Regions from separate parts of the Streptomyces sp. NPDC029216 genome, predicted to be linked through region 3. Evidence: riboswitches for the same ligand, from Rfam matches in the RefSeq annotation. Region 3 holds a riboswitch; each other region holds the start of a gene.
The links. A riboswitch is a leader RNA that binds a small molecule or an ion and turns the genes downstream of it on or off. The one in region 3 is predicted to bind cobalamin.
Positions count from the first base shown of each region.

Region 1: linked by a shared signal. The riboswitch ahead of cobN (cobaltochelatase subunit CobN) and the one ahead of AB0F18_RS26225 (energy-coupling factor ABC transporter permease) in region 3 are both predicted to bind cobalamin.
Region 2: linked by a shared signal. The riboswitch ahead of AB0F18_RS25235 (ribonucleoside-diphosphate reductase subunit alpha) and the one ahead of AB0F18_RS26225 (energy-coupling factor ABC transporter permease) in region 3 are both predicted to bind cobalamin.

Region 1 covers NZ_JBEZWL010000029.1:37,541-41,809, reverse strand. The annotation lists gene cobN (cobaltochelatase subunit CobN) at 1-2,108, opposite strand, end outside; cobalamin riboswitch at 2,141-2,298, opposite strand; gene AB0F18_RS14070 (cobalamin biosynthesis protein CobG) at 2,559-3,824, shown strand; gene AB0F18_RS14065 (precorrin-8X methylmutase) at 3,829-4,269, shown strand, end outside.
Region 2 covers NZ_JBEZWL010000079.1:5,102-9,370, reverse strand. The annotation lists gene AB0F18_RS25255 (carbon starvation CstA family protein) at 1-887, shown strand, start outside; gene AB0F18_RS25250 (YbdD/YjiX family protein) at 884-1,084, shown strand; gene AB0F18_RS25245 (Uma2 family endonuclease) at 1,141-1,725, opposite strand; gene AB0F18_RS25240 (GNAT family N-acetyltransferase) at 1,804-2,301, shown strand; cobalamin riboswitch at 2,360-2,491, shown strand; gene AB0F18_RS25235 (ribonucleoside-diphosphate reductase subunit alpha) at 2,639-4,269, shown strand, end outside.
Region 3 covers NZ_JBEZWL010000085.1:10,299-14,567, forward strand. The annotation lists gene AB0F18_RS26210 (ATP-binding cassette domain-containing protein) at 1-603, opposite strand, end outside; gene cbiQ (cobalt ECF transporter T component CbiQ) at 600-1,349, opposite strand; gene AB0F18_RS26220 (energy-coupling factor ABC transporter substrate-binding protein) at 1,353-1,700, opposite strand; gene AB0F18_RS26225 (energy-coupling factor ABC transporter permease) at 1,700-2,398, opposite strand; cobalamin riboswitch at 2,429-2,660, opposite strand; gene AB0F18_RS26230 (flavodoxin family protein) at 2,752-3,462, shown strand; gene AB0F18_RS26235 (hypothetical protein) at 3,477-3,995, opposite strand; gene AB0F18_RS26240 (SsgA family sporulation/cell division regulator) at 4,091-4,269, opposite strand, start outside.

The DNA of each region.
Region 1 (4,269 bases), on a different contig from region 3:
GCGGAGGTGCCGCCCCAGATCTGGCGGGCGCGGAGGATGGAGAGGACCAGGTTGACCCGGGCCTCGCCGGTCGGGGCGCCGCCCAGGACGTGCAGGCCGTCGCGGATCTGGGCGTCCTTGACCTCGCACAGCCAGCCGTCGACGTGCAGGAGGAAGTCGTCGAAGCCCTCGTCGTCCGGGCGTTCGTCCAGGCCCAGGTCGTGGTCGAGCTTGGCGGCCTGGATCAGGGTCCAGATCTGGGCGCGGATGGCCGGGAGCTTGGACGGGTCCATGGAGCTGATCTGGGCGTACTCGTCCAGGTGCTGCTCCAGGCGGGCGATGTCGCCGTACGACTCGGCGCGCGCCATCGGCGGGACCAGGTGGTCGACCAGGGTGGCGTGCACCCGGCGCTTGGCCTGGGTGCCCTCGCCCGGGTCGTTGACCAGGAACGGGTAGACCAGGGGCAGGTCGCCCAGGGCCGCGTCCGGGGAGCAGGAGGCGGACAGGCCCGCGTTCTTGCCGGGGAGCCATTCGAGGTTGCCGTGCTTGCCCAGGTGGATCATCGCGTCGGCGCCGAAACCGCCGTCCTCCGCGGCCGCCTGGATCCAGCGGTACGCCGCCAGGTAGTGGTGCGACGGCGGCAGGTCCGGGTCGTGGTAGATCGCGATCGGGTTCTCGCCGAAGCCGCGCGGCGGCTGGATCAGGATGAGGAGGTTCCCGCGGCGCAGCGCCGCGAGGACGATGTCGCCCTCCGGGTTGGAGGAGCGGTCCACGAACATGTTGCCGGGGGCCTCGCCCCAGTGTTCCTCGACGCTTTCGCGGAGGTCCGCGGGAAGCTCGGCGAACCAGCGCCTGTAGTCGGCCGCCGGGATGCGGACCGGGTTGCGGGCCAGCTGCTCCTCGGTGAGCCAGTCCTGGTCGTGGCCGCCGGCCTCGATCAGGGCGCGGATCAGCTCGTCGCCGTCACCGGAGACCAGGCCCGGGATCTCGGCCTCGGGGCCGAAGTCGTAACCGGCGGCGATGAGGGTGCGCAGGAGTTCCACCGCGCTGGCGGGGGTGTCCAGGCCGACCGCGTTGCCGATGCGGGAGTGCTTGGTGGGGTACGCGGACAGGACCAGCGCGATCCGCTTGTCGGCGGGGCCGATGTGGCGCAGCCGGGCGTGGCGGACGGCGATGCCGGCCACGCGGGCGGCGCGCTCGGCGTCGGCGACGTACGCGGGCAGGCCGTCCTCGTCGATCTCCTTGAAGGAGAACGGGACGGTGATCAGCCGGCCGTCGAACTCGGGCACGGCGACCTGGGTGGCGGCGTCGAGGGGGGACAGGCCCTCGTCGTTCTCCTCCCAGGTGCTGCGGGAGCCCGTCAGGCACAGGGCCTGGAGGATCGGCACGTTGAGCGAGGCCAGCGCGCCGGCGTCCCAGGACTCGTCGTCGCCGCCCGCCGAGGCGGTCGCGGGGCGGGTGCCGCCGGCGGCGAGGACGGTGGTGACGACGGCGTCCACCGAGGACAGGGCTTCGAGGAGCCCGGGCTCGGGCGTGCGCAGGGAGGAGACGTACAGGGGGAGGGGGCGGCCGCCCTTGGCCTCGATCGCGTCGCAGAGGGCGTGCACGAAGGCGGTGTTGCCGCTCATCTGGTGGGCGCGGTAGTAGAGCACGGCGACCTGGGGGCCGGTTGCCTCGGTGGCCGGGCGCTCCAGGGGGCCCCAGGTGGGGGAGGCGGCCGGGGGCTCGAAGCCGTGGCCGGTGAGCAGGACGGTGTCCGAGAGGAAGCGGGCCAGCTGTTCGAGGTTGGCCGGGCCGCCGTGCGCGAGGTAGCCGTGCGCCTCGGCGGCGATGCCGATCGGGACCGTGGAGGCCTCCATCAGCTGGGCGTCCGGGGCCTGTTCGCCGGTCAGCACCACCACCGGGCGGGTCTGGCCGGGGGCGAGGAGGACGTCGAGGCCCTCCTGCCAGGCGCGCAAGCCCCCGAGGAGGCGTACGACGACCAGCTCGGCGCCGTCCAGGAGGCCGGGCAGGTCGTCGAGGGGGAGGCGGGAGGGGTTCGCGAACCGGTACGGCACGGGGCCGCCGGCGGTGTTCGCGGCGCGGGCGCTGAGCAGATCGGTGTCGGACGTCGACAGCAGCAGGATCATGCGGCGGCAGGCCTTCCTCGGGGTTTCCGCGCCCCGGGCAGTGAGGACAGCGGGAGTTCCTGACTCACCTCGCGGATCGCTCCGCGGGGCTCACAGTGGCGGGACCGCGCCGGAATCGCACCGGGCTTCCTCCCATGTCGCCGTCCTCGGCGGTGACGGGCCGAGTGGTCCGCCGGAAGGTCATCTTAGGTGTCCCTTTCCCTGGCCGGGAGGTGGGGTGGGGGTGGTGGGCGCGGCCGTGCTGTCGGGGCTCTGCCCTGGGGGCCGTGCCGCAAACGTCGGGTGGGTGGGGGTGCCGCCGCGCGGAGCCGGTCCCCGCCCCGCCCTTTCCCCGTACCGCGGGGCTCGGCCCCGGACCCCGCGCCTCGAACGCCGCCGAGGCCGACGTAGCTGGTCGGGGTGGCGACGGACACAGGTCGGGGGTGGGGAATCGTGGGTATGCTCGCGGCCATGCCGCCCCAGCCACCTTCCGCCGCATCGCGGGACGAACCCGTCATACGCGACCGTGGCGACGCCTGCCCCGGCGCGCTGCGGCTGCACGCCGCCGACGACGGGTACCTGGCGCGCGTCCGGATCCCCGGCGGGCTGCTCACCACCCGGCAGGCCGCCGTACTCGGGCTCGCCGCCGAACGGTTCGGCGACGGGCACCTGGAACTCACCTCCCGCGGCAACGTCCAGCTGCGCGGCCTCGCCGACGGCTGCGGCGCCGGGCTCGCGGAGCTGCTGGACGGGGCCGGGCTGCTGCCCGCGCCCAGCCACGAGCGGGTGCGCAACATCGTGGCCACCCCGCTCGGCGGGTCCCTCGTCGTGGACTGGGTCCGGGAACTCGACCGGCTGCTGTGCGCGAGCACCCGGGCGGCCGCCCTCTCGGGGCGCTTCCTGTTCGCCCTCGACGACGGGCGCGGCGACGTGGCCGCCCTCGACCCCGACGTGACCGTGCTCGGCGCCGGACCCGGCGTCAGCGGCCGGGCCCTCGTACGGCTCGGCGCGGCCGCCGACGCCGTCGAGGTCGACGCCGCCGACGCGCCCCGGGCCGCGCTGCTGGCCGCCGAGTACTTCCTCGACTCCGCCGACGCCGCCGGGAACCGCGCCTGGCGCGTCGCCGAACTGGGCGTCGAACACGCCCTTGAGGCAAGGGAGTTCGCCCTGCGGCTCGGCGCCGCCGGGATCGCGGCCGGGCACCGCCCCGAGGTGGCGTGGCCGTACACCGAGCCGCCCCGGCCCTGGGGCGAGTACGGCGCCGGACTCTGCGTGCTGCTCCCGCTCGGGCGGCTGGACTCCGCGCAGTGGCGGGTCCTGGCCGAGGCGGCCGGCGGCGAGCTGCGCGTCACCCCCTGGCGGAGCGTCATCCTGCCGCGCGCCGCCGCCGACGGCTGCGACCGCATCGAGGCGGCCGGCCTCGTCGTCCGGCCCGGCAGCCCCTGGCTGTCCGTCACCGCCTGTACGGGGCAGCCCGGTTGCGCCAAGTCCCTCGCGGACGTACGCGCCGACGCGCGCGCCGTCGTGGCGCAATCCCCCGGAGACCTGCCCGTGCACTGGTCGGGCTGCGCGCGCCGGTGCGGCCATCCGCGCGGCACCGCCTGGGTGGACCTGGTCGCCACCCCGGACGGGTACGAACTCGACGCCCGGCCCGTCCCGCACACCGACCTGGCGGCCGCCCTCACGGCCGCACGACGCCCCCGTACACGTACCACCACACCACCCCCGTCGCAGTGAAGAAATGAGCGAGTACACCGTGTTCGAGTACGAGAAGGACGGCGCCGCGATCTACCGCCAGTCCTTTGCCACGATCCGCGCCGAGGCGGATCTCTCCGGGCTGCCCGCCTCGGTCGCCCAGGTCGCGGTGCGCATGATTCACGCCTGTGGCATGACCGACCTCCCCCAGGACCTGGGCTACACCCCCGACGTCGTCCTGCGGGCCCGCGCCGCGCTGCACGCCGGCGCGCCGATCCTGTGCGACGTGCAGATGGTCGCCAGCGGCGTCACCCGCAAGCGGCTGCCCGCCGGCAACGAGGTGATCTGTACCCTCTCCGACCCGGCCGTGCCCGCCCTCGCCGCGAAGATGGGCACCACGCGCAGCGCCGCCGCCCTCGAAGTCTGGCGCGACCGGGGCCTGTTGGAGAACTCCGTGATCGCCGTCGGCAACGCCCCGACCGCGCTG
Region 2 (4,269 bases), on a different contig from region 3:
CGCAGGCCGCCAAGGACGTCGAGGAGACCACCCTGCTGTCCCGTACGGGCGGCGCGCCGACGTTCGCGCTCGGAATGTCGGAGATCTTCTCCGCCGTGGTCGGCGGGGCCGGGATGAAGGCGTTCTGGTACCACTTCGCCATCATGTTCGAGGCCCTGTTCATCCTGACGACGGTGGACGCGGGCACCCGGGTGGGCCGGTTCATGCTCCAGGACACCCTGGGCAACGTGCACAAGTCCTTCAAGGACGTCAGCTGGAAGCCGGGCGTGTGGGTGGCCAGCGCCGTCGTCGTCGGCGGCTGGGGCTACTTCCTGTGGGTCGGCGTCAAGGACCCGCTGGGCGGCATCAACCAGCTGTTCCCGCTGTTCGGCATCGCGAACCAGCTGCTCGCGGCGGTCGCGCTGGCCGTGTGCACCACGCTGCTGGTCAAGTCGGGCCGGCTCAAGTGGGCCTGGGTCACGGCCGTTCCGCTGGCCTGGGACGTGGCCGTCACCCTCACCGCGAGCTACCAGAAGGTCTTCTCGGACGACGTGAAGATCGGCTTCTTCGCACAGCGCGACAAGTACCAGACGGGCATCGACGCCGGGAAGGTGCTGCCGCCCGCCAAGACCATGGACGAGATGCACACCGTGGTCACCAACGCCACGGTGGACGGCGTCCTGTCGGCCCTCTTCGCGGCCCTGATCATCATCGTGCTGCTGGACGCGGCCCGGACCTGCTTCAAGGCCGTGTCCGACCCCGCGTCGGTCCGCCTTTCCGAGGTGCCGTGGACCGAGTCGAAGATCATCGCTCCGGCGGGGCTGATCGCCACGGCCGAGGAGAAGGCCGAGCTCGCGGCGGCCGGCCTCGACGGGGGCGGCGGCCGCGTGAAGGACCCGGTCGCGTGAGCGGCGCGGTCCGGGGGGCGCTGGCCAAGGCGCGGTACTACGTACGGGAGTTCTCCGGCGAGGCCGCGTACGACCGCTACGTCGCCCACGCCCGCTCCCACGACCCCGATGCCGAGGTCATGACCCGCCGCGCCTTCGAACGCGCCCGCACGGACGCCCGCGAGGCGGACCCGCGCGAGGGCTTCCGCTGCTGCTGAAGGGTTACTGATGGGCCCCGCTGGTCATCCGGCGGGGCCCATCCGCGTACGCGGGGTCAGCGCACCCAGTCCTTGAGGCGCTCGGTCTGGAGGGTGATGCCGACAGGGTCGGGGAGCGTGACGTCCTTGCCGAAGGGAACGGTACGTACGGTCTCGTACCGGTCGCCATCCGGGTCGCTGTAGACGAGAACCTGACACTTGAGCCGGTCGATGAGCAGGTAGACGGGGATACCGGTCTCCGCATAAGCGCGCGGCTTCTCGATCCGGTCGCGCCGCTCCGTGTCGGAGTCCCAGGAGGTCAACTCGACGGCCATCAGGATCGCGCCCGGATCCCCCCAGTCACTCTGCCCGACGAACGCGTCCTCGTGCGCCAGTACCCCGTCCGGAATGGCGCGGCCCTCCCGGTACCGTTCCGCCTTGATCCCCTGCCCTTGGTGCAGCCAGAAATCCGGGTGGCGCTGCATACAGATCCGCGCCAGCCACACGATGATCCGCCCGTGGTCCCCGTCCGGCATGGCCTTGCTCCTCAGCACCCCACCAATGAACTCCAGTCGCAGCCCCTCCTCCTCGCGGGCCGCCATACGGGCCAGGTGCTCGAACACTTCGGTCGTCATGTGGGGACGTTCGGTCATGACGGTCATGCCTCGCTCGCCTTCCTCGACGGTGCTGCTTCCGACGATAGCGCCGGGCACCGACACCCGTGGCGCACACTCGACCGCATGGACTTCGAGATCAGAACGGCGAGGGAAGACGAGTACGCGCGGCTCGGCGAGATCACCGGGCAGGCCTACACCGGGGACGGGCTGCTCGACCAGAACGAGGACGACCACTACCTCAACGTCCTGCGCGACGTCGCCGGCCGGGCCGGCGACGGGGAGGTGCTCGTCGCCGTGCGCGACGGGGAGGTGCTCGGCGGGGTGACGTTCGCCCCGCCCGGAAGCCGGCTCGCGGACGTCGCCGGCCCGCACGAGGCCGAGTTCCGGATGCTCGCGGTGGCCGCCGAGGCCCGCGGGCAGGGCGTCGGGGAGGCCCTCGTACGGGTCTGCGCCGAACGGGCCCGGGCCCTGGAGGGGGTCACGGCGCTGGTGCTGTCCACCCAGCCGGCCATGCGCGGAGCCCAGCGGATCTACGAGCGGCTCGGGTTCGTCCGTACGCCCGAACGGGACTGGTCGCCCATCCCGGAACTCACCCTGCTCACATACCGACTGGAGCTGTAACGACACGCTCCGCATGCACCCGACACAACATGTGGGGGCTACCGCATCGGGTCGCCCCCACATGTATGCTCATGCCTGCTGCCGCCGCAGGGGAATCCGGTGGGAATCCGGAACTGTCCCGCAACGGTGTGACGTACGCCCACCCGCGTATCCGCGAGTCCGAGGACCTGCCGGCAGTGCCCCCCGGATCGACCGAACCGGGGTGTCGATTCGTCCGGGCCTCGCGGTTGGGCCGGTGGACGCCATGTGGTGCCGAACGCGCTTGTGCGCGCGCCCGCATGCGCCCGCTCGCGCCCCGCTCCGCCGATGACCGGGCCGAGTGAGGGAGAGCTCCCCCGTGACCATCGCGCCCGCCGCCCCGCGCGCAGAGTCCGACCACCCCGAAGCAGAGGGCCCCGGCGCCGCGCTGCTGCGCACCCTCACCGAGCTCACGGCCGACCTCCCCGACACCGACCCCGGACGGGTCGCCGCCGCCGCGCTGCGCGGCCGCAGCGCCTCCGCCGACGAGGCCGAGCTGCGCGGGCTCGCCACCGAGGCCGCGGCCGGCCTGATCTCCGAGGACCCGGCCTACTCCCGTCTGGCCGCCCGCCTGCTGACGCTGGCCGTGGCCGACGAGGCCGCCGGCCAGGGCGCGACCTCCTTCGCCGAGTCCGTCGCCGTCGGCCACCGCGAGGGCCTGATCGCCGACCGCACCGCCGAGTTCGTCGCCGCCCACGCCGCCCGCCTGAACGCGCTGGTCGAGCACGCGCTCGCCGAGGGTGCGGACGACCGCTTCGGCTTCTTCGGCCTGCGCACCCTGCACAGCCGCTACCTGCTGCGCCACCCGATCACCCGCCAGGTGATCGAGACCCCGCAGTACTTCATGCTGCGCGTGGCCTGCGGCCTGGCCGAGGACGACAGCGTCCGCGCCGTCGAGGAAGTGGCCTCGCTGTACAGCCTGATGAGCCGGCTCGACTACCTGCCGTCGTCGCCGACCCTGTTCAACTCGGGTACGCGGCACCCGCAGATGTCCTCCTGCTACCTGCTGGACTCCCCGCTGGACGAGCTGGACTCCATCTACGACCGCTACCACCAGGTCGCCCGCCTCTCGAAGCACGCCGGCGGCATCGGCCTGTCGTACTCGCGCATCCGCGCCCGCGGTTCGCTGATCCGCGGCACCAACGGCCACTCCAACGGCATCGTGCCGTTCCTGAAGACCCTCGACGCCTCCGTGGCCGCTGTGAACCAGGGCGGCCGCCGCAAGGGTGCCGCCGCCGTCTACCTGGAGACCTGGCACGCCGACATCGAGGAGTTCCTGGAGCTCCGCGACAACACCGGCGAGGACCAGCGCCGTACGCACAACCTCAACCTCGCCCACTGGATCCCGGACGAGTTCATGCGCCGCGTGAACGCCGACGCCGAGTGGTCGCTGTTCTCCCCGGCCGACGTGCCCGAGCTGGTGGACCTGTACGGCGCCGAGTTCGACGCCGCCTACGTCAAGGCCGAGGCCTCCGGGCTGGCCAAGAAGACCATGCCGGCCCGTGACCTGTACGGCCGCATGATGCGCACCCTCGCGCAGACCGGCCAGGGCTGGATGACGTTCAAGGACGCCTCCAACCGGACCGCGAACCAGACCGCGCTGCCCGGCACGGTGGTCCACTCCTCCAACCTCTGCACCGAGATCATCGAGGTCACCAACGACGGCGAGACCGCCGTCTGCAACCTCGGCTCCGTCAACCTCGGCGCCTTCGTCGTCGACGGCGAGATGGACTGGGAGCGCCTGGACGAGACCGTCCGCACGGCCGTGACCTTCCTCGACCGCGTCGTGGACATCAACTTCTACCCGACCGAGCAGGCCGGCCGCTCCAACGCCAAGTGGCGTCCGGTGGGCCTGGGCGCGATGGGCCTCCAGGACGTCTTCTTCAAGCTGCGCCTGCCCTTCGACTCCGCCGGGGCGAAGGCCCTGTCGACGAAGATCGCCGAGCGCAT
Region 3 (4,269 bases):
GTCCACGTCATGGGTGGCCATCACCACCGTCGTCCCCGCCGCCCGCAGCCCCGCCAGGACGTCCAGCAGCCGTTCCTGCCCGTCCGGGTCCAGGCCCGCCGTCGGCTCGTCCAGGATCAGCACCCGCGGCGCCATCGCCACCGCGCCCGCGATCGCCGCGCGCTTGCGCTGCCCGTACGACAGCAGGTGCGTCGGGCGGTCGCGCAGCGCGGTGATGTCCAGCGCGGCCAGCGCGGAGTCCACCCGCTCGCGGACCTCCGCCTCCGGCAGGCCCAGGTTCATCGGGCCGAAGGACACGTCCTGCTCCACCGAGGCCGCGAAGAGCTGGTCGTCCGGGTCCTGCACCACCAGCTGGACGGTCGTGCGCAGCCGGGTCAGCCCCCGCCGGTCGTACGCCACCGCCGTGCCTTCCAGCCGCAGCACGCCCGAGCCGGGCCGCAGGCCCCCGCTCAGCAGCCGCATCAGGGTGGTCTTGCCGCTGCCGTTGCGGCCCAGCAGCACCAGCGCCCGCCCCTCGGTGATCGAGAAGTCCACGCCGGACAGCACGGCCGGCCCGTCCTCGTACGCGTACCCCGCGCCGACCAGTTCCACCAACGCGGTCACAGTCCCAGCTCCTTCAGTACGAGGGTCCCCGCGACCAGGCCGGCCGGCAGGGCGGCGGCGGCCGCCAGGAACCGCCAGGACAGCGGCGCCGGCGGGACCAGTACCCGCAGCGCGCCGTCGTAGCCGCGCCCCGCCAGGCCCTCCTGGAGCCGGGCGGCGCGGTCGAAGGCCCGGATGAACGAGGTCGCCGCGAGCCCGGCCACCGAACGCCACGCGGCCGCCCGGCTCGTCTGCCCGAGCCGGGCCGCCTGGGCCCGGCGGACCTGCGCCAGGGAGTCCAGCAGCAGGAACCCGATCCGGTACATGACCAGGGCCACGTCCACCACGGGCGCCGGCACCCCGGCCCGCACCAGCCGGGGCAGGACGTCCGAGACCGGTGTGGTGAAGGCGAACAGCAGCACCCCGAGCGAGGCGGCCGAGGTGCGCAGCAGCAGGTCCACCGCGTGCCGGGGCCCGTCCGGGGCCGGCGCGAGGAACCCGTCCGGGCCGCCCACCGAGACCAGCAGCGGCAGCGCCCCGGTGACGCAGAACCCCAGCGGGACCCGGAAGGCCCGCCACAGCTGCCGCCCGGCCACCCCGGCGGGCCCCAGCAGCACGGCCAGGGTGGCCGCGGCGACCAGCGGCCCGCCGGGCCACGGGGGCAGGCACACGGCGGTGACGGTCAGCCCGAACCCGAGCAGGGCCTTCTCCAGCGGATGCCGGCCGCGCCAGCGGCTGCCGTGCGCCGCCACGTCGATGGGCAGCACCGGCTACCGTTCCCGCGTGCTCTCGGCGGGGGCCTGCGCCTGGGCGAGGGCCTGCGCCGCGCCCTGGCGGCGGCCCCTGCGGACGCCGAAGTAGTAGGCGAGCACGCCCGCGCCCAGGGCGGCCTGGAGGGCGAACAGTGCGGACTCGACCTCGCCGGACGGCGGTTCGTACAGCGGGGAGAACCAGGGCTGGTAGTCCGGCTTGAGCTCGGTGATGGCCGACTCGGCCTGGGCGTCGGCGCCCGTGAACGGCTCCTCCTTGCCCTCGCCGAGCCCCAGCGCGAGCGGCAGCACGGCCAGCGCCGCCACCAGGAGCAGCAGCAGGGTGTTGATCTTGGCGTTCCTGGTCATCAGAGGGCCGCCTCCTGCTCGGTCCGCTTCTGCCCGGTCAGCTTCGCGACCCCGAGGCGGACCAGGTCGGACCTGCTCGACTGCATCAGCAGCCGCATCACGAGCACCGTCAGCAGTCCCTCGCTGACCGCGAGCGGGATCTGGGTGAGGGCGAAGATGCCCGCGAACTTCTCCAGGGAGCCGGTGAAGCCGCTGGACGGGTCGGGGAAGGCCAGCGCCAGCTGGACGGAGGTCACGCAGTAGGTGACCAGGTCGGCGAAGAAGGCGCCGGAGAAGACGGTCACCATCAGCGGCGCACCGGACTTCCGCAGCAGCTTGTAGACCGCGTACCCGGCCCAGGGCCCGGCGATGGCCATCGAGAAGACGTTGGCGCCGAGGGTGGTGAGGCCGCCGTGCGCCAGCAGCAGCGCCTGGAACAGCAGGGTGATCGTGCCGAGCACCGCCATGACGGGCGGCCGGAAGAGGATGGCGCCCAGTCCGGTTCCGGTGGGGTGCGAGCAACTGCCCGTCACCGAGGGGATCTTCAGTGCGGACAGGACGAACGTGAACGCCCCGGACGCCCCGAGCAGCAGGGTGCTCTCCGGGTGGGCCTTCACCTCGCGGGTCAGGGCGCGGACCCCGTGGAGGACGAACGGGGCGGACGCGGCGCCCCAGGCGGCCGCGTGCAGTGGGGGCAGGAACCCCTCGGCTATGTGCATGAGTTCGGGAGACCTCTCCAGCACCTCGTGGATGGACGTACGCGCCCCGGCCGGTCTCCTGGCTGACGGGTACTGCCGCCCCGGCTCCGCCTTCCCGGGCCCGAGCGGTCTCCCGCGCGGTCCCAGTGGCTTCCCGCGAGGGGGGTGGAGCCGGACTTCCCGATCACAGTGGCGAGGGCCGCACCGGTTTCCCACCGGTTTCCCGAACACCAAGGCCCGCTGACCCTAGTCGCACGCACGGACCGGTATCAAACCGGACCGATCCGGCCCATCGGAGGACATAATTCCGCTTCGGTCCCCCGGACGGCCGCCGGACGCTGGCGGGCCCGCCGGCCGGCCCGCAGGGTGGGGGAGTGGCCGACTACGACTACTCCGACCTCTCCGCCGTCTACGTCAACTGCACCCTCAAACGCTCGCCCGAGACCAGCAACACCGAGGGGCTGATCGCCAAGAGCCGTGCCGTCATGGAATCGGCCGGCGCCCGGACCTCCCTGATCCGCGCCGTGGACCACGACATCGCCACCGGCGTCTGGCCCGACATGACCGAACACGGGTGGGAGAGCGACCAGTGGCCGGTGCTCTACAGCCAGATCATGGACGCCGACATCCTCGTCCTGTGCGGCCCGATCTGGCTCGGCGACAACAGCTCGGTCATGAAGCAGGTCATCGAGCGGCTCTACTCCTGCTCCTCGCTGCTGAACGAGCACGGCCAGTACGCCTACTACGGGCGGGTCGGCGGGGCGCTGATCACCGGCAACGAGGACGGCGTCAAACACTGCGCCATGAACATCCTGTACAGCCTCCAGCACCTGGGCTACGCCGTCCCGCCGCAGGCCGACGCGGGCTGGATCGGCGAGGCCGGGCCCGGGCCCTCGTACCTGGACCCGGGCTCCGGCGGTCCCCAGAACGACTTCACCAACCGCAACACGGCGTTCATGTCCTGGAACCTGATGCACCTTGCGGCGCTCCTCAAGCGGGCGGGCGGCATCCCCGCCCACGGCAACCAGCGTTCCCTGTGGGACGCCGGCTGCCGTTTCGACTTCCCGAACCCGGAGCACCGCTAGGCAGTGCTCCCCTGTCAGCAGGTGTTCGGGTGCGCGACGTCCACCACGAACCGCTCGGGCGAGTGCAGGACGGAGGTGCTGTAGACGGGCGGGGTGTCGAAGGCGGCGCCGAAGGTCACGTACCCCTCGAAATCGCCGGTCAGGGCGAGGCCCTTGAGCTTGCTGAGGTAGATCTGCTGGAGCTTGGGGCCCTGGTAGACGTTGTTGCCCGCGTCGTCGTGACCGGCGGCGGGGTGCAGGCGGATCTCCAGGAAGTACTTCCCGGCCAGCGGGACGGGCTTGCCGGACCCGTCGTAGACCAGCTGGGAGACGGGAGTGACGGTGACCGGGGGCACGGAGCCCTCCAGGTCGATCACGACCCGGTCGAACGTGCAGTGACCGCCCCAGCGGGCGTTGACGACGAGCGGGGTGCTGCTGGAGCGGACGGCGGCCGGGGCGGCCGCCGAGGCCGGTGCGGCGAGCGCCAGCCCTGCGGTCAGCAGGGCACCCGTGGCCAGGGCCACGATCCGGCGGCGGTGCGGGTGGTGACGCATGGCGTCCCCCCGATCCTCTGAGACGGGGAAATGACTGTCATCCGGTACGACACTCCAGCGGCCCCCGTGGTTGCACGCGGCCCGCCCCCGCGTCCTCAGAACGTCAGCAGCGCGCTCAGCTCGGCGTCCAGGTCGTAGTGGCGCCGCTCCTGCCCGCGCGGGACCAGCTCGGTCATCCGCCGGCACAGCTCGCGCAGGTCCTTGGCCCGCGCGGAGACCACGCAGCCGCGCTCGCCGTTGCTGAGGGCCAGCAGGACGCGCGGCTCGGTGCCCG